One region of the Terribacillus sp. JSM ZJ617 genome, then DNA from elsewhere that is predicted to be linked to it. Evidence: riboswitches for the same ligand, from Rfam matches in the RefSeq annotation. Region 1 holds a riboswitch; the other holds the start of a gene.
What was found. A riboswitch is a leader RNA that binds a small molecule or an ion and turns the genes downstream of it on or off. The one in region 1 is predicted to bind FMN.
Positions count from the first base shown of each region.

Region 2: it holds a riboswitch for FMN, as region 1 does, so the genes downstream of both, ACH6C1_RS06070 (ECF transporter S component) here and ribE (riboflavin synthase) in region 1, are expected to answer to the same signal.

Region 1 is NZ_JBISEQ010000004.1:57,863-66,574, reverse strand. Features, by position in the region: gene carB (carbamoyl-phosphate synthase (glutamine-hydrolyzing) large subunit) at 1-574, shown strand, start outside; gene argF (ornithine carbamoyltransferase) at 571-1,521, shown strand; gene ACH6C1_RS13825 (VanZ family protein) at 1,671-2,243, shown strand; gene ACH6C1_RS13820 (MFS transporter) at 2,244-3,512, opposite strand; gene ACH6C1_RS13815 (ArsR/SmtB family transcription factor) at 3,515-4,135, opposite strand; FMN riboswitch at 4,291-4,431, shown strand; gene ribE (riboflavin synthase) at 4,766-5,413, shown strand; partial or broken gene ribB (3,4-dihydroxy-2-butanone-4-phosphate synthase) at 5,425-6,042, shown strand; gene ribH (6,7-dimethyl-8-ribityllumazine synthase) at 6,141-6,605, shown strand; gene ACH6C1_RS13795 (P-loop NTPase family protein) at 6,689-7,264, shown strand; gene ACH6C1_RS13790 (PadR family transcriptional regulator) at 7,405-7,701, shown strand; gene ACH6C1_RS13785 (permease prefix domain 1-containing protein) at 7,701-8,150, shown strand; gene ACH6C1_RS13780 (hypothetical protein) at 8,147-8,712, shown strand, end outside.
Region 2 is NZ_JBISEQ010000001.1:1,209,786-1,218,497, forward strand. Features, by position in the region: gene ACH6C1_RS06045 (potassium channel family protein) at 1-522, opposite strand, end outside; gene ACH6C1_RS06050 (phosphotransferase) at 602-1,174, shown strand; gene ACH6C1_RS06055 (hypothetical protein) at 1,137-1,397, shown strand; gene ACH6C1_RS06060 (thioredoxin family protein) at 1,479-2,036, opposite strand; gene ACH6C1_RS06065 (M20/M25/M40 family metallo-hydrolase) at 2,151-3,209, shown strand; FMN riboswitch at 3,268-3,412, shown strand; gene ACH6C1_RS06070 (ECF transporter S component) at 3,602-4,180, shown strand; gene ACH6C1_RS06075 (TraR/DksA C4-type zinc finger protein) at 4,386-4,538, opposite strand; gene ACH6C1_RS06080 (hypothetical protein) at 4,523-4,669, opposite strand; gene ACH6C1_RS06085 (PaaI family thioesterase) at 4,686-5,072, opposite strand; gene ACH6C1_RS06090 (1,4-dihydroxy-2-naphthoate polyprenyltransferase) at 5,165-6,112, opposite strand; gene ACH6C1_RS06095 (isochorismate synthase) at 6,324-7,685, shown strand; gene menD (2-succinyl-5-enolpyruvyl-6-hydroxy-3-cyclohexene-1-carboxylic-acid synthase) at 7,682-8,712, shown strand, end outside.

The DNA of each region.
Region 1 (8,712 bases):
AGGTTATTCACTTGGACTGCAAAAAGAAATACCATTTTATGCTGTTAAGCTGCCTGTCTTTTCCACCACAAAGTTGGCAGGTGTCGATCCGCTGCTTGGGCCGGATATGCAATCGACGGGAGAGGCAATTGGATTAGGCAAGACGGAGACCGAAGCATTGAATAAGGCGTTTGGCTGGAAGGAAAAGACACTCCGGTCTTTGACAGACGAGGCTCAAATCCTTATAGATGTAGAATCCGCCGATTTGATCGGGCTGGAAGAATTACTTGGAAATCTGCAAGCAAAGGTTGTACTGACAGAGCAGACTGCAGCTATTTTGCCAGACAGTGATTCATTCGAAGTCGTTTCCTATGAAGAAGCAATTCTTTTGATTGAAGACCAAAAGATGACAGCTGTATGCAGTACGAGAAAAGGGTTCCAAGGTATTCGTGAATCGGCATGGAAAACAGAGACACCGTGTATGACAAGTTTGTCGACAATGCAAAGCTACTGGCTGGCTAGTCAGGATAAACTGGCTGACAGCTTGTCGATGTCGGATTATTTGGAGCAAGCGGAAAAGGAGCATGTGCAATGAAACAGACGATAGAACAGCAATCGATGGCAGGCAAAAGCCTGCTATCACTGCAGGATTTGACAAAGGAAGAAATTCTCTATGTGCTGGATTTGGCTGCCGAGCTAAAAAGTCAGCATCAAAAAGGTGAACTCAGTCAGCCGCTGGCAGGGAAAACCTTAGGTATGATTTTTGAAAAATCCTCCACACGGACGCGTGTTTCTTTTGAAACAGGTATTTATCAGCTTGGCGGTATGGGGCTTTATTTGAACTCAAAGGACTTGCAGCTTGGCCGCGGCGAACCAGTTGCTGATACTGCAAAAGTTCTGTCCGGCTATCTGGATGCCATCATGATACGTGCCAATTCGCATAAGATGGTGGAGGAGCTGGCAGCACATGCTACTATCCCGGTAATCAATGGCTTGACTGATTTATTCCATCCATGTCAGGCTCTGGCTGATTTGCAGACAATCTTGGAATATAAAGGAACATTGGAAGGCGTGAAGCTAGCTTATATCGGTGACGCTAACAATGTAGCTAATAGTTTAATGATTGCAGCAGCGAAAACTGGAATGCAAATTCGAATTGCATCTCCAGTGGGCTATCAGCCGCTCCCTGAAATCGTTGAAAAGGCGAAAAAAATCAGCGGTGATCCAGATTTTCTCCTTATTACGGAGAGTCCGGAAGAAGCTGCCGCAGGTGCAGATGTACTTTATACAGATGTCTGGACGAGTATGGGGCAAGAGGATGAGACAACTGCCAGACTGAAAGCATTCCAGGGATTCCAAGTGAATGAGGTACTCATGGATTCTGCGGCATCAGATGCTATCTTCCTGCACTGTCTGCCAGCACATCGGGGCGAAGAAGTGACCGCAGCTGTCATTGATGGTCCACAATCAGCTGTATTCCAAGAAGCTGAAAATCGTCTGCATGCCCAAAAAGCGCTTATGCTTGCTGTTATGGGGAAATAAAGAATACAAAAGAGAAACCGCCTGAAAAAAAGGCGGTTTCTTTTCTGTGTCTATGCGTTCACAAGAATGGGAAAATCATGTAGACTAAAGAGTATATGTCCACTTACTCTACGTAAGGGACTTCTAGGATACAGGAGAGAATAATCACTATGTTAACTTACGTAGCGCCAGCTATATTCCTGGCGTTTGTCTATTTACTGTCTATTATTCCGTTTCACCAGACGGTTGGTATTACCAAGAAACAACATTTATTGATGGCATCCTTCGCTATCTATGTGATCGCTGTCATTTGTCTGACATTCTTCCCATTGCCTGTGGATCAGAATCTTATCGAAGAAAATCAGCAGCTGGAAACAAGCTACCGCTGGAATACGTCGCCGCTAACGTCCATTATGCAAATCTGGCATACAACGCAAATCGATGGCTTCGGATATGGACTGGCCCTTAAAAATCTAGGGGGCAATATCCTCTTATTTGTGCCGCTCGGCTTTTATTTGCCTTTGCTCATTCGCAGAACCAGGTCTTTCTTTATCGTTGTTCTGTGCGGGCTTGTATTCAGTACAGCAATTGAGTCGACACAAGGATTGCTGAATTATTTTGTAGGCTATAATTATCGCTCTGTCGATATCGATGACATTATCTTGAATGTATTGGGAGCTATGCTTGGATATGCATTTTATTGGATTGCTCTGCGTCCGTTATTAAAAAGGGGCAAGCTGTAATCAGCTTGTTTCCTGCTGGGTATGATCCTTGAATCCAAGAAGTTCCGGTGACAAGGAGGCAAGGGGTCCCAATTTGCGCAATTTTGGATATAGAAGCCACGTTACAGAAAGCAAGGCAAGGCCGCTGCCTGCAGTGCAGAAGACCCAAGACAAAGGAATAAATGTGGCTGCATATCCGCCTGCCAATGAACCGATCGGCATTGCAATTGTAACGAAACTTGCACTTGCGCTTGTCACCCTGCCGATCATGGAAACTGGAACCAAAGTTTGCAACAATATTGCGAAAGTGACGTTGATACAGCCGACTGGTATCCAAGCGAGTCCGTAAAGAATCACACTCAACCAAGTCCATGGAACGAAGGCAGCAGCTGCCCAGATTCCAGAAGCCAGAAACATGGAACATATTGTTGCTTTACCGATGGGTAATTTGCTGAAGGCAGAAGCTAATAACGCGCCTATTAAAGCCCCGCAAGACATAGCTGCCAAATATAAACCATATACGGCAGCACCTTGTCGCTCATCTGCAAAAGCAGGCATGACCGCCATGGCGGCACCAATTGCCAGATTGCATAGTACTGCTCCAAAGAGTGCAGCAGCTAAAATGGTTGTAAAAAGAATCTTAAGTCCTTCTTTAAGTTCAGTGATGTAAGTGCTGAAGACAGAACGCGTACTATCGGCTTCACCGGTTTGCGCTCTATGGTGTGGGATTCTAAGGAAGCTGAATAAAAGGAAAGCAATACAGAAGGCAAAAGAATCGATGATGAATAGTAGTGTCGCTCCAAAGACAGCAATCATTACGCCTGCGATGGCATTAAAGATGAGATCGACACCTTGGTAAGCAAAGGAGAATAGTGCATTACCAGCAGGGAGTTCTTCTTTTTTCAGAACGATTGGCAATGCTTTTGTTTCTGTCGGATATGCAAATGCGTTAATAAAGGTCAGAATCGGCATGATGACAAGCAGCAGTGTAACAGACAGAAAGTCCTGCCAAGCTGCAAGTGGAATCAGCAGTATAAGCACAGCTTGCAGTGCTTGTGTCCACATCAGCGTGCTGCGAATTTGCCATCGATCAACCAGTGGCCCAATCAGGAACTGCAGTAGGTTCGGGATTTGTGTCAAGGCTCCTGCCAGACCTGAATAAAATGTGCTGTCGCTCAGATCATAAACGAGCCACATGGCCGCTATGAAATAAATGCTGTCTCCAATATTGCTTATAATTCGCCCCGAGAAAAGCAAGCCATAGTTACGCTGTTTCAGTATAGCGAACATCCTTAATCCTCCTCTTCCATCTCTACTTGATCAAATGATGGTGTGTCGATTTCAAAACCATAAGCAGAAAAATGATACAGCTTACCATTGGAATCATATTCAGCTGCCTCACTTTTTTCTCGCAGCTTCTCCATCAACCCGAATAAACCCTGAATAAACTCCTGAAAATCTGCTTCAGTGGCGCTGATTTCCCATATACTTCCAACTTTATCCCAGTCTTTCGGATCGGTGGAACCGGCTGCTTGGGCGAAGGACGACTCTGGTGCTGTAAGGATGGCTGACTTTGTCTTATTGGCCATTTGTACATATAGCTGCCTTGTCGATTCGCTTAATTCTTCTGCGTAGGGAAGCAAATCCTCTGACGGAAAGAAGCCTCTTGCAGCAGCTCGATAGAATTTCTGGATAATGCCATTTTTCTCCTCGGTACGAATCACTTCGATCAAGCCGTTTTTCTCCAACTCTTTCAAATGATAATGAATTTTCGGTCTGCTCGTTTCCAGCAAGACAGCAAGCTGCTGTCCGGTATAAGATGTTTCAACTAACTTCATGATCATCTCTGCACGCAGCGGGTCACTGATTGCTTTTAACTGTTCAAAGGTTGTTAATGCCATTGCTTGTTTCATTGTATTCCTCCTCTTGTAAACATTTCTTGATCGGTCAAATTTATTTTACAGATTTAGTTTAGTTATGGTTCCACATATTGTCAATTAAATTTTCAGACTTTTTTCCTGCTGTACAACGACATAAAAAATATGTTAAAGTAGAGGCAATCGAATAGGTTTTCTCTTGGGGCAGGGTGAAATTCCCGACCGGCGGTGATAGGCAGCATAGCTGTCTTCAGTCCGTGACCCGTTATTATAACGGTGGATTTGGTGAGATTCCAAAGCCGACAGTACAGTCTGGATGGGAAAGAGGAAACGGCGTGCTATCCACACGCCAACAGCAGCTATTTCGTTGATTGACGATAGCTTGTTTCGCTATACTTTTAAAGCCAAAGCCCCAGAATCCATTATTCTGGGGCTTTTTATATGAAAGTTAGTGCTATTTAGGAGCAAATTGGCAGAAGCGGCCAGCTTGCACCTTATTCGAGTGATTCATACAAGAATTTTGGTAAAAGATATATGGAATTGTTATAACCCCAACTAACCGTCACACAGCCCCGAGACGGTAATATTCCCATTCGTAAGCATGACAGCAAGTAAAAATAACTTCTTGTTTCCTTGAGAAGCTCTCAGAAGAAAAGGAGGAGAAAAGTGTTTACTGGAATCATTCAGGAAGTAGGCAGCATTATTGATGTGAAAAGACAGGATAAGGCGATGCAGCTCACAATTGCCAGTGAAAAGCTGACAGCAGATATGCACGTTGGGGACAGTATCTCCGTTAACGGTGTCTGTCTTACAGTTACTAGTTTCACCCCGTCTTCTTTTCAGGCAGATGTGATGCCGGAAACGTTCCATCACAGTTCTTTGTCCAATTTGCAAAGTTCCGATCAAGTGAATCTGGAACCTGCTTTGCAGCCTAATGGAAGACTGGGAGGCCACTTTGTGAGTGGTCATGTAGATACAACAGGATCTATCCTATCCATTCGAGATGAGTCAAATGCTCGTTACATTGACATTGCTGTAACAAAAGGGCTGCAGTATTTGATGTCCAAAGGTTCAATTTCAGTTGATGGTGTGTCATTGACGGTGTTCGAAGTCCGGGAAGATACATTTACTATTTCGCTTATTCCGGAGACGAGGAAAGCGACAATCTTAGGTGAAAAGAAAGCTGGCGATCTAGTCAATCTCGAATTCGACCAGCTTGCTAAATACATGGAACGGTTGCTGGAGCATCGAAAAAGTCCACAGTCTGCAGGCATTACGGAAGAGACGTTAGCGCAGTACGGATTCATGGATTAGGAGGGAAATGTATGAAAACGACAATAGACATCGCAATAGAATACTTGAAAAGCGGCAAACCGATCATCGTTACAGACGATGAAGCAAGAGAGAACGAAGGAGATTTGCTGGCTTTAGCAGCGTATGCAAGCCCAGAAACAGTTAATTTTATGGCTTCTGTCGGAAAAGGTCTGATCTGTGCGCCTATTTCCCGGGAAATTGCCGAAAGATTGGATTTGCCGCCGATGGTAGCTGATAATACAGATCCGCATGGGACAGCCTTCACCGTTAGTATTGATCATATTGATTCTACTACTGGTATCAGTGCATTCGAACGGTCCCATACGATTGCGAGGCTGGCAGATGCTGTTAGCAAGCCAACTGATTTTCAGCGTCCGGGACATATTTTTCCGCTGATTGCCCAACAAAATGGTGTACTGGAGCGACCTGGACATACAGAAGCTGCTGTCGACTTAGCTAGGTTGGCCGGGACAGCAGAAGCTGGCTATATATGCGAAATCATGAATGAGGACGGTACAATGGCGCGCATGCCGGAACTTGAGAAATTAGCTGAATTGCACCAGCTGCCAATTATCACAATCGCTGATTTAATTGCATATCGAGAACTTCAAGAAGCTAAAGTGGAGAAATAAACAGTAAAGATTTGTGAAAGTGCAGCAAGCATAAAACATTATCCAATACAAAAAAGATGAGGGACATACTGTCCCATATATAAAGGAGTAATCATATGGTTAACGTACTAGAAGGAAATGTAGTAGGATCAGATTTGAAAATTGGAATCGTTGTAGGAAGATTTAATGAGTTCATTACGAGCAAACTGTTGAGCGGCGCAATTGATACGTTAAAGCGTCACGGTGTCGATGAAGCAAAAGTGGATGTTGCGTGGGTACCTGGAGCATTTGAAATCCCCCTTGTAGCTGACAAACTTGCTGAAAGCAAAAAATACGATGCTGTGATTACATTAGGCACAGTTATCAAAGGCTCTACACCGCATTTCGATTATGTGAGCAATGAAGTGGCAAAAGGAGTAGCAAGTGCTGCCAGTAAGGCTGGTATCCCGATTATCTTTGGTGTACTGACAACTAATACAATCGAACAAGCCATTGAGCGTGCAGGTACGAAAGCAGGCAATAAAGGCGCAGAAGCAGCTGTTTCTGCAATAGAGATGGCCAATTTACTAAAACAGATCTAAGCAAGGGAAGCAGGGGGATTAACCTCTGCTTCTTTTTTGTATTTAGAAAATAATGTATATTCATTTTGGGGGTGCTTACTTACATGAAAACACACTATGAATTAAGAGGTGATGGGAACGAAACCAAATTACCTTGCAAAATACATATCATTGGTTCTGTCGGCAGCGGGAAGACGACGCTAGCTAAGGAGTTGTCGAATATCCTGAGTGCTGACCATCACGAACTGGATAACGTTGTTTGGAAACGATCCTCGGCAGGAGACAGACGCCGTTCTGACAAGGAGAAGCGGGAGATCTTGAAAAGTATCATTGATTCTCGTGCCTGGATCATCGAGGGTGTCCATACAGATGAGTGGATAGAAGACAGCCTTGTAAATGCAGAATTGATTATCTTGCTGGATCCGGCATATCGGATAAGAAATAGGCGGATAATCAAACGTTTCCTGCGTCAAAAAGTGAAATTGGAGACATCTAATTACACACCTTCCTTTCATATCTTCCTAAAGATGTTCAAATGGAATCGTTATTTTGAGCGTACGACTAAGCCATTTATCTTTGAGAGTTTTCTTCCATACGGTCATAAGATGATTATTGTAGAGAACAAATTGGATGTGTTAGAATACTTGACCTTTTTAAAAAGCAAATCTGAAGCAGGTTAATAGCCTGTTTTTTTATTTTTGGAAAAATGATACAGAAATTACTTTGACACGCAGAGTAATATGTTTTATGATTACTTTATCAGATAGAGTAATTCAGAAAGAAGGGGTAGCATATTCGGAGTGACACAATTCGAGGGCATTTGGATTCCATTATCCTTCGTTTGCTGATGGATGGGGATAAATATGGTTACCAGATATCGAAAGACATAGCAGCTTGGACGCACGAAGCATTTCAAATTAAGGAAGCAACACTTTATGCAGTCTTTCAGCGACTGGAACGACGAGAATTAATCGAGTCTTATCAAGGAGAAAAGTCACATGGAGGCAAGCGGAAATATTATACGATTACGACGCTTGGGAAGGCTTACTTTCATGAAGCAGCGAAAGAGTGGAAAGAAGCGAAACAATTAATCGATGTATTTATGGAGGGTGTTTGATGCAGAAGATCAATATGTATGTGGAAGAGCAATTTGCAGATTTGCCGGAGACAGAACAGGTAGTGAACTTGAAAGAGGAAATAAAGGATTCGATGGAAGAGAAGGCTGCAGATTTCATGCTGGATGGGAAATCGGAAGAAGATGCAGTCAATAAGGCAATTGTCGACTTCGGGAATTTGGCGGAAATAAAGAGGGAATTCCAGCTGCAGCATGCACCGCAGAAAACACCAGATAAAAAGAAGAAGCAAAAAGAAGATATGAGTACGTTGAATCTCGGGTTCTCTATATGCGGAAGTTTATTGATTATCGCACTGCTCGTTTTTGTGAATTTGTACTATACACCATATGAGATTTGGTTTGTCTACCCGACATTCGCTATTCTTTGGTGGCCGGTGAGTATGGCTTTCGTCTGGATGAAGGCTAGGAAAAGGAAGGTGATGCAGCGATGAAGCCATGGAGATTGTTTCTTGCATTTATGCTGCTGAGCCTGGGCGGTTTTTCCGTTTATATCAACTTGATGACTACGCCGCAGGAGATTTGGTATACGTACAGTTTAGGTGCTAGTATCATCATTGCCCTGCAGATTCTTTTTCCGAATCAATTGACAGTAGTGACGTGGCTGTCGACAATCGTTGTAGGAGCCGTACTGGTTAACGAAAATATGTCTGATTCGCCTTCTACACCATGGTATCTGTACACATTAGGTGCTTTGGCGTTATGGGGAACAGCTGTTATGCTTCGAGGACATCTTGCTAAAATGGGAATTGCCTTAGCTATCAGCTTGGCTGTCTGTGTATACTATTTCGGTCTGTATCAGTATTTTGGTCATGAAACACCTTGGTACGGTTTTATCATCTTCGCGATGAGCTGGTGGCCGCTATCTATTATAGGTCATCGCAGCTCTAGTTTATTCTTCAGTGTATTGGGCTTTGGTGCACTCAGTGTGTTCTTCCTGTTTGTGAATATAGCCTATTCTCCATCGGTGATCTGGGCGATTTACCCAATTTTCGC
Region 2 (8,712 bases), on a different contig from region 1:
TTTTTGAAGAGTCTTATCTTCAGAAGCGTCGCCGCGGATGAAGTGCAAAGGGTGTTCCCGGTAGGGGAGCATAGTCAATGACTGATCAATCAAGACGACAGATTGTTCAGGATGTTTTTCGGTCAGCTTTTCAAGCAGTGCCCTGGCCCGCTCATTCCAGCCGATAATGATTATATGATTGCTTCCTTTGAATTCGGTTAGTCCTTTCGAAAGATCCTGGGTATACTTTACAGTTCCAGCAGCAATAGTGGCCAAATAAAAAGTGACAAGACCCGCTCCTGAGAGGATAAGGACAATCGCAAGAATCTTACCGGAAAATGTTTCGGGGATCAAATCCCCATAGCCGACTGTGGATGCGGTGACGAATGCCCACCAGACACCATCAAAATAGGTGGGAAACTGCTCCGGTTCTATGTGGCGCATGCATATTCCGAATATCACCATCACGATAAGTATAGTGGAGAAAAGACGGACAAATATGGGAAGGCGGAAATAGAAACGTCGCAGAAACTGCGTGACCATACTATCCCTCCTCATTTTTTTGTTAGTATATGTTTATTCAGATTGTTTAAACGGACAGGAGGGGGAAGATTTGGATAAAATGATGGCAGGTTGGCTGGAAGGCTACTTGCAGGAAGCAATCTGGCATGTAGAAACTATTGATATGGGCTGGGATCATGACGTTTATGTACTGAATAACAGCTGGGTATTACGAGTGCCGAAGAAGAGTGGAGCAGTCAATCAGGAAGAGAAGAAGCTGCTCAAGGATTTACAAGTTAAAACAAACATTGCACTGCCAGCATTCACTATCTTAACGACTCCGAAGGGAAGCGAAGCTGTACTTTATCCATACATACCGGGACATCCTATATCTGCAAACATGTCAGATATAGTTCTTGAGGTGGCAGCGAGTCAGCTGGGTGCCTTTCTCTCGAAACTCCATCAACTGGATGCTTCCATGTACAGGTTACCGAAACGAGACAAATCTTATTATGATCGGCTTTTAGAAGGAATAAGCAGCTTTTATCCGAGTTTGCCTGCTTTTGTCATTAATTACACAGAAAGATTGATTGTTTGCGGAATTAGAACCAGTTTGTACCGCTGTTGTGCATGGAGATTTACGATCAGCGCATATATTGTGGGAGGAATCGTCCTGCCAAGTCGGTATCATTGATTTCAGTGATATGCATGTCGGTGATCCAGCTATCGATTTTGCTGGAATAAGTGAGATAAGCAAGGTTTTCTTGCAACAAGTACTGTGCGCGTATGAAGCTGATGATAAGGAAAAGATTTTTCGGCGGGCAGAGCAGCTATCCAAACTAGGCTTATATTATGAGCTGCTTGAATATGGACCTAACAGTAAGCTATTAGCTGAAATGGAGAGCCGATTTGTTTAATATGGGATACTTTATTTTGAATAGCAACTGTACCCCTGCAGTAATTTAATACAAAGCAAAAAACATCCGAGATGGATGTTTTTATGCTTCTTCTAGGCCTCTTTTCAAGCTTGCATAGACTCGCTGCCAGAAGTCTGTATTGTCACGATAGGATTTTGTGATGAAAGTGAGCATTTGGCTGCGTTTTTCCTCATATTCAGGTGCATCCTTATCCGGCAGACTGCTGAAGGATTCATCAATATAAACTTGCAGTTCTGGAGCTCGCGGACCCCATTTCGCAACTTCATCTCCATTTTGGTTGATAAAGATGATGATTGGAATGGAACGGCTTTTACCATTAGTCAGGTATTGATCCATCAATTCCAAGTTCTCATCACGGCGAAGGATGCGAACATCGATTGCTCCGGCTTGTGCGATATGATAGAAAATCGGCAAATTCAGCATGGCATCCCCGCACCAGTCTTCTGTCAGTACGATAGCTCGCAGTTTTTGGGAGCGGAGTGTGTTGAAAAACTCTGTGTCAGCTGGAAGCTCGTAGTGATCGTAGATATGCATTGTATTTTCTTTATGTGTTTGCATGGAGTCCAAATACGCATCGATATTAATACCTTTTTCAAACCATTCGTTTAATGTCGTCATGTGCCTCATCCTTTCTGATGTTTAGTTTACCCGAGCGATAGGATAAACTAAACAAATAAGCCTCTTAATATGCTACAGTGATAGAAGACTACATAAAAAAGGCGGATAGAAGATATGCAACTAGAGAACCAGGAATTTTTAATGGAGCTGCTGCGGACGGCATCTCCGTCCAGCTATGAAATGGATATACAGAAGAAGTGGATGAAGGAATATGCTCCATACGCAGATGAGATGCGTACAGATGTGTCAGGTAATGCCATTGCAGTAGTGAATCCAGATGCAGAATTCAAAGTGCTGCTTGCTGGTCATTGTGATGAAATTGCGATGGTCGTAACGGGGATAGACCAAAACGGTTTCCTGCAGATTGATGAAATGGGACGCTTCAATGCAAAAGCTGCACTTGGTATGACCGTACAGGTCATAGGCTATAACAAGACGATTCCAGGTGTCGTAGGTGTAAATGCGATGCATCTCGGAGGCGTAAAGGGAGACTTTGAACTGCCAGATCTGTATATTGATTGCGGAGCTAAGTCTAAACAGGAAATGGAGCAATACGTGCAAGTAGGTGACTTGATTGTGTACCAGCGGCAGCCATCAGTGCTGATGGATCGTTATGTTACTGGGCGAGGTCTGGATAATCGTACAGGTTCATTCATCGTAGGAGAAGTTGTCCGCAGGCTTAAGCAAGAGAACGTCAATATTGGCGTATATGCAGTCAGCACAGTGAATGAAGAAACGAATATGGGTGGTGCGTACTTCGCAGCAGCTGGTATCCGGCCGGATTTAGCAATTGCCTGTGACGTTACATTTGCGACCGACCATCCAGGTGTCAATAAGCGGAAAGCAGTGGATGTCAGCTTGGACGGGGGTCCTGTGCTGGCGAAGGGGGCACCTATCAACCGTAAAGCAAATCTTTTGCTGGAGCAAGCAGCGAAGGAACTGGATATTCCGCTGCAATACGAATTGACGCCCCGCATTACCGGAACGGACGCAGATAAGATGCGCTATTCAGGTAAAGGCGTGTCGACTGCGCTCGTATCCTTGCCGCTTCGCTATATGCACTCCCCAGTAGAAACAGTAAGTTTGCAGGTCATCCAGCAGGAGATCGATCTATTGGTAAAATTCCTGACAAACCTGACAGGTGAAGAAAGCTTGAATCCATTGGATCTGTGAGCATAGGGGTTGCAAATGCGCAGAAAGCAGTTATAATATAATAACAAAACTAAATCGATTCTATCTTCGGGGCAGGGTGTAATTCCCGACCGACGGTGACAGCAGGAAACTGCTGAAGTCCGTGACCCGCAGAACATAGTTCTGCGGCTGATCCGGTGCAAGTCCGGGACCGACAGTGAAAGTCTGGATGGGAGAAGATACGAAGCAGAAGAGGGATGCCGAACGGGCTATCCTTGTTTCCATACGGTATCCGTATGTTTAACATCTTCATGCTTATTTGCGTATATTCCAAGCCCCGGAGCATTATGCTCCGGGGCTTTTTAACGTAGATAGGCAGCTTCCCCTTCATCAAGAGTTAGAATCGATAAACAAGATGAAGGAGGAGAACGATTATGCGTTCATCCAAGTTAACTAAAACAATCACTTTCGCTTTATTGGGAGCGATCAGCATGGTGCTTATGCTGCTGAATTTCCCGCTACCATTCCTGCCGCCTTACTTGAAGATAGACTTCAGTGAGATTCCGGTACTGATTGCAGCACTGCTGTTTTCACCACTTGCAGGTGTTGCTGTCGAGGCAATCAAGAACTTATTATATCTTATCTTTACAGGTGCTGGTGACCCGGTTGGCGTCGTAGCGAATTTCTTGGCAGGCATGCTTTTCGTAATGCCGGTTGCATATTTTTATCATAAATTCAAAGCAGGCAAGAAAACACTTATTTCAGGATTGGCTACGGGTACAGTTACCATGGCAGTCGGAATGGGTTTGTTGAATTACTTTGTTGTCCTGCCGCTATATAGCATCTTCTTAGGATCTCCTGTGATGAGCGCTGATGCAAAATGGGCAGCAGTCATTGCTGGTATCCTGCCGTTTAACCTTTTGAAAGGTATCATCATTGCGATTGTATTCGTACCGCTATTTGCTAAACTGAAACCTTGGTTTGCAAAGCGTAAAAGAACAGCTGCAGCATAAGAGAAGCTCCCGTTTGGGAGCTTTTTTTATGTCTTAAAAACAGTTGTTGCAAAGAAGGGTAGTCCATGCTACAATAGTCTAGCGATGAGCTGAATTGCATAAGTCGGTAAAGCGCGTCTTAGACACGTGCGGATGTGGCCGCACGGCTTTATACGCCGCAATTAACAAAGGCACCCTGCGAGGGTGCCTTTTCTTATGCTCTTTTTTAAGCTCTTCTTGCTTCTTCTACTTCAGCTTGTTCCTCTACAAGTAAACGGGCAGTCGGTTCAGCCTTCAGCCGCTCCTCCGGAATAGGTTCGCCTGATTTCTCACTTACTCCGTAAGTGCCTTCTTCGATTCGGTCTAGTGCATCTTCAATATTTCCCCGGTGGAATCATTAGGGAATTCCTTGGCGCTGTTATAGCTGTCATTCCCTTTAATTTGTTCCTCTGCTTCTTCCTTCATTGCAAGCAATTGATTGCGGAAATAATCCAATTTATTTTTATCCATTTTCATTCCATCTCCTTTAGTGCCTTTTCGTTTTCACGGCCAGCGTACAGCGGGCGATAGAGAGCAGGTCCTTATTCTCATCTGAAATGGTTATTTGCCATACCATCGTCGATTTTCCAATATGAATGGGAGAAGCGACCGCAGTCACGATACCGGACCGGACACTGCGAATATGGTTTGCATTGATCTCCAGCCCAAACACCGCCTGTGTTGATGGGTCTGCGTGCAGGTTGCCGCCGATACTTGCTGCTGTCTCTGCCAGAGCTACGCTGGCACCTCCGTGCAAGAAACCCATTGGCTGCCGGTTATGCGGCCCGACGGGCATTTCCATCACAACCTGATCCTTGCTTGCTTCGACCACCCGCATTTGCAGCTGCTCCATTAATGTTTCTGAGAAGTCCATAATAGTAACCTGCTTTCTGTATGGTAATGTATTTCCCGTACTAGTCTGTATTAAACCTATATAAAAAAGCGGGCAGGATGCCCGCTTCTAAATTAGAATGAAAGTGGTACGAATTGCTGGATCAGTAAAGCAATCACAAGCAATAAACCATAAATCGTATTCGTTTGTCCCGTTGCTTTCATTGCAGGCATCATCTCAAGCGGCATTGTCTTGCCGATGAAACCCCGGTAAGCATCACGGGCTTTTTTAATGCTCAGGAATGTAATGACAGCCCAAATTGGAAGTAATCCTACAGCAATGAACACAGCAGTAATAACATAGCTGACGATGAAACAAATACCAAGGAAGGTAACACCTTTTTTACGTCCGAGCAGGATAGCTACTGTTCTTCTGCCGTTCACTTTGTCACCATCATGGTCACGCAGGTTATTGGCAAAATTGATACACGCGATGAAAATAGTCACTGGGATACTGATCAAAACGACGTCTCCAGTAAGCGTCAACGTCTGAATGTAATAGGTGATGCAGATGATGATAGCACCCATAAAAACACCAGATGTCAATTCACCAAAAGGTGTATAGGAAATCGGATATGGACCACCTGTATACAAATAACCGCAAAGCATACATGCCAATCCTATTAAGGCGATATACCAGCTGGATTCCATGCAAATATACACGCCTAACAGCATGCTGATAGCATAGAATGTCAGTGCAAGTGACAAAACGGTTTTCGGCTTGATACCGTCACGTACGATCGTACCGCCGATTCCGACAGACTGTTCATTATCCAGTCCGCGTACAAAATCATAATACTCATTGAACATATTTGTCGCACATTGGATCAGCATACAAGCAAGCAGCATAGCTCCGAAAAGCAGCCAGTTGATCTTGCCGTCCAATGCAGCGAGCATCGTTCCTATAAAGACAGGCACAAAGGAAGCTGTCAAAGTATGAGGACGCATGAGACGCCACCAAATTTGGAAGCCTTCGCGCTCATTAAGTGCTTGTCGCACGTTATCGTTACCGATGGATTGCATAATACTTTCTCTCCTTAAAAATGCAGGGCATTATATCATATTAATTTTAGGGAAACAAAGATAGCATGTCAACGCAAATTGCTTACTTAAAATAAGTTATCAAGTGCTACTCCTTGTTTATCGGCGAAAAAGGGAATAGAATAGGGAAGGACATCAGAAAATGAACGTAAACGAACTAATTGTCCTTGCAGTAATGTGGAGGTCGGAAAATATGATTCAACAATATAAGACAGATTTCGAGTCTTTTCTTCGAAAAGCTGCTGTTAATGTTAAGCAGCAACAGCAAATACTTGTCAGCTGGACTGAGAAAGTCGGAGCGATAGATCCTCTCCGTTTCTTTGCTAACGGTTCTTCTTTGGAAGGAAACCGCCATTTCTGGTACAGCCAAAAAGATGATTTTTGCTTGGTTGGTGCAGGATCGGCAATATTGGATATGCGCACTGCAGAAGAATGGGAGCATGTTATAGAAAGTGCAGTTGTTCACAATCTTTCTGCGATAGCTGGTACAGGTCCTGTTGCTTTCAGTGGAATGAACTTTCAGCAGGAGCGCGAACGTGAGCTGTGGCAGGACTTTCCTGATACACAATATCGCATACCTGCTTTTACTTTGACCAAAACGGAAAAAGAATATTATGTAACCATCAATCAATTAGTGGACAGCTCAAATATCGAGAGTCAAATCACCAGTATACTTGAGCAGCTTGAGCAGCTGTTCTCTGAAAATGATATTCCTGTACTGCAGACTGAGCTCATTAGTAAAGAAGAGCTTGAGTCACAAGCGTGGAAGCGATTAGTTAAAGAAGCAACGGACACAATAAAGTCGACTGAATTGGATAAAGTCGTGCTGGCACGGGCGATGAAACTTGAATTTGAAGAAAAGCTTCAGGCAGCGGGTGTGCTTCGGAATTTGCTGGACACCCAAAAGGACAGTTTTATTTTTGCTGTCGAAAATGGCTCAGCATGTTTCCTTGGGGCAACGCCGGAGCGTCTGGTGCGTGTTGAGTCTGGCACACTGCATACAAGCTGTGTCGCTGGAACTGCTCCGCGCGGTAAAAATGAGACAGATGATAAAGTGATCGGAAATGCGCTGCTGCAAGATAGTAAAAACCGTGAAGAGCATCAATACGTTGTGAAGATGATTACCGATGTAATCAGCAAATACAGCAAGGACTTGCTTGTACCTGAGGGACCGCAGCTATTGAAACTGCGGCAGCTTCAGCACTTGCATACTCCGGTTTCTGCCACACTCCTGCCTGGAGCCTCGCTGCAGCAGATTGTACAGGAACTGCATCCAACACCTGCGCTGGGCGGTTTGCCAAAGCAGGAAGCATTGGATTTCATTGAAAAGAAAGAACCGCTTGAACGAGGCTGGTACGGTGCGCCGGTAGGCTGGATAGACAGCTATCGTAATGGTGATACAGCCGTTGCTATCCGTTCTGGTCTGCTGAACGGGAAGCAGGCTGTGCTATTTGCAGGCTGTGGTGTCGTGAAGGATTCAGATCCAGATATGGAATTCGCAGAGACGGCAATCAAATTCCGTCCGATGCTGGAAGCTTTGGAGGTATCAGAATGAGTCATATTGAAACATTGACCAAATATGTTGGACATTTTGTGGACGCACTTTGGCGAAGCGGTGTGGAGCAGGTCGTTATTTCTCCAGGTTCTCGTTCTACACCCTTAGCTCTTATGATGACCGAGCATCCGCAAATGAAGCAATGGGTGAATTTGGATGAGCGCTCCGCTGCATTTTTCGCGCTCGGTCTTGCGAAGGAAAGCCAAAAGCCGGTAGCGCTTGTCTGCACATCAGGTACTGCTGCAGCGAACTATATGCCTGCAGTTGTCGAGGCTTTTTACAGTCGTATCCCATTGATTCTTTTGACAGCTGACCGCCCGCATGAACTGCGGGATGTAGGTGCGCCGCAGGCCATCAATCAAATCCAGATGTATGGCGGCTTCGTCAAATGGTTCCATGAGATGATGCTGCCCGAATCGAATCCGGCTGCGTTGCGATATGTACAGCAGCAAGCGGGCAGAGCGATGCAGCAGGCATTGGAAGGAAATCCAGGTCCAGTGCATCTTAATTTTCCGTTCCGCGAGCCGCTTACACCTGATTTTACCATTGAGAACATATGGACCTCAGGAGAAACAGCTGTAAAGCCTGCTCTGTATGGATCAGCACAATTGGACGCAACCCTTGTACAGCAGTTTGCCGAAATACTTGAAAACTCTAAAAAAGGCTTGATCGTAGTCGGTCCGCAGGAGGATAAAGGATTTGCGGATGCAGTCGTTGATTTTGCGGAGAAGTGGCAGCTGCCAATCCTGGCAGATCCGTTATCGCAATTACGAAGCGGTGCACATGCGAAGGATGTTATTATTGAAACGTATGATACGATCCTGAAATCGGAATCAGTACGTGCAAAGCTGCAGCCAGACTTTATTATCCGGTTTGGTGCTATGCCTGTTTCCAAGCCATATCTATTTCTTATGAAAGAATATACCGGCAATAACCATATTGTAGTAGAGAAACATGCAGGCTACCGTGAACCAGTCGGGGTGGACACGCAATTTATTTATGCTGATCCGGCTAAGCTTTGTAAGTC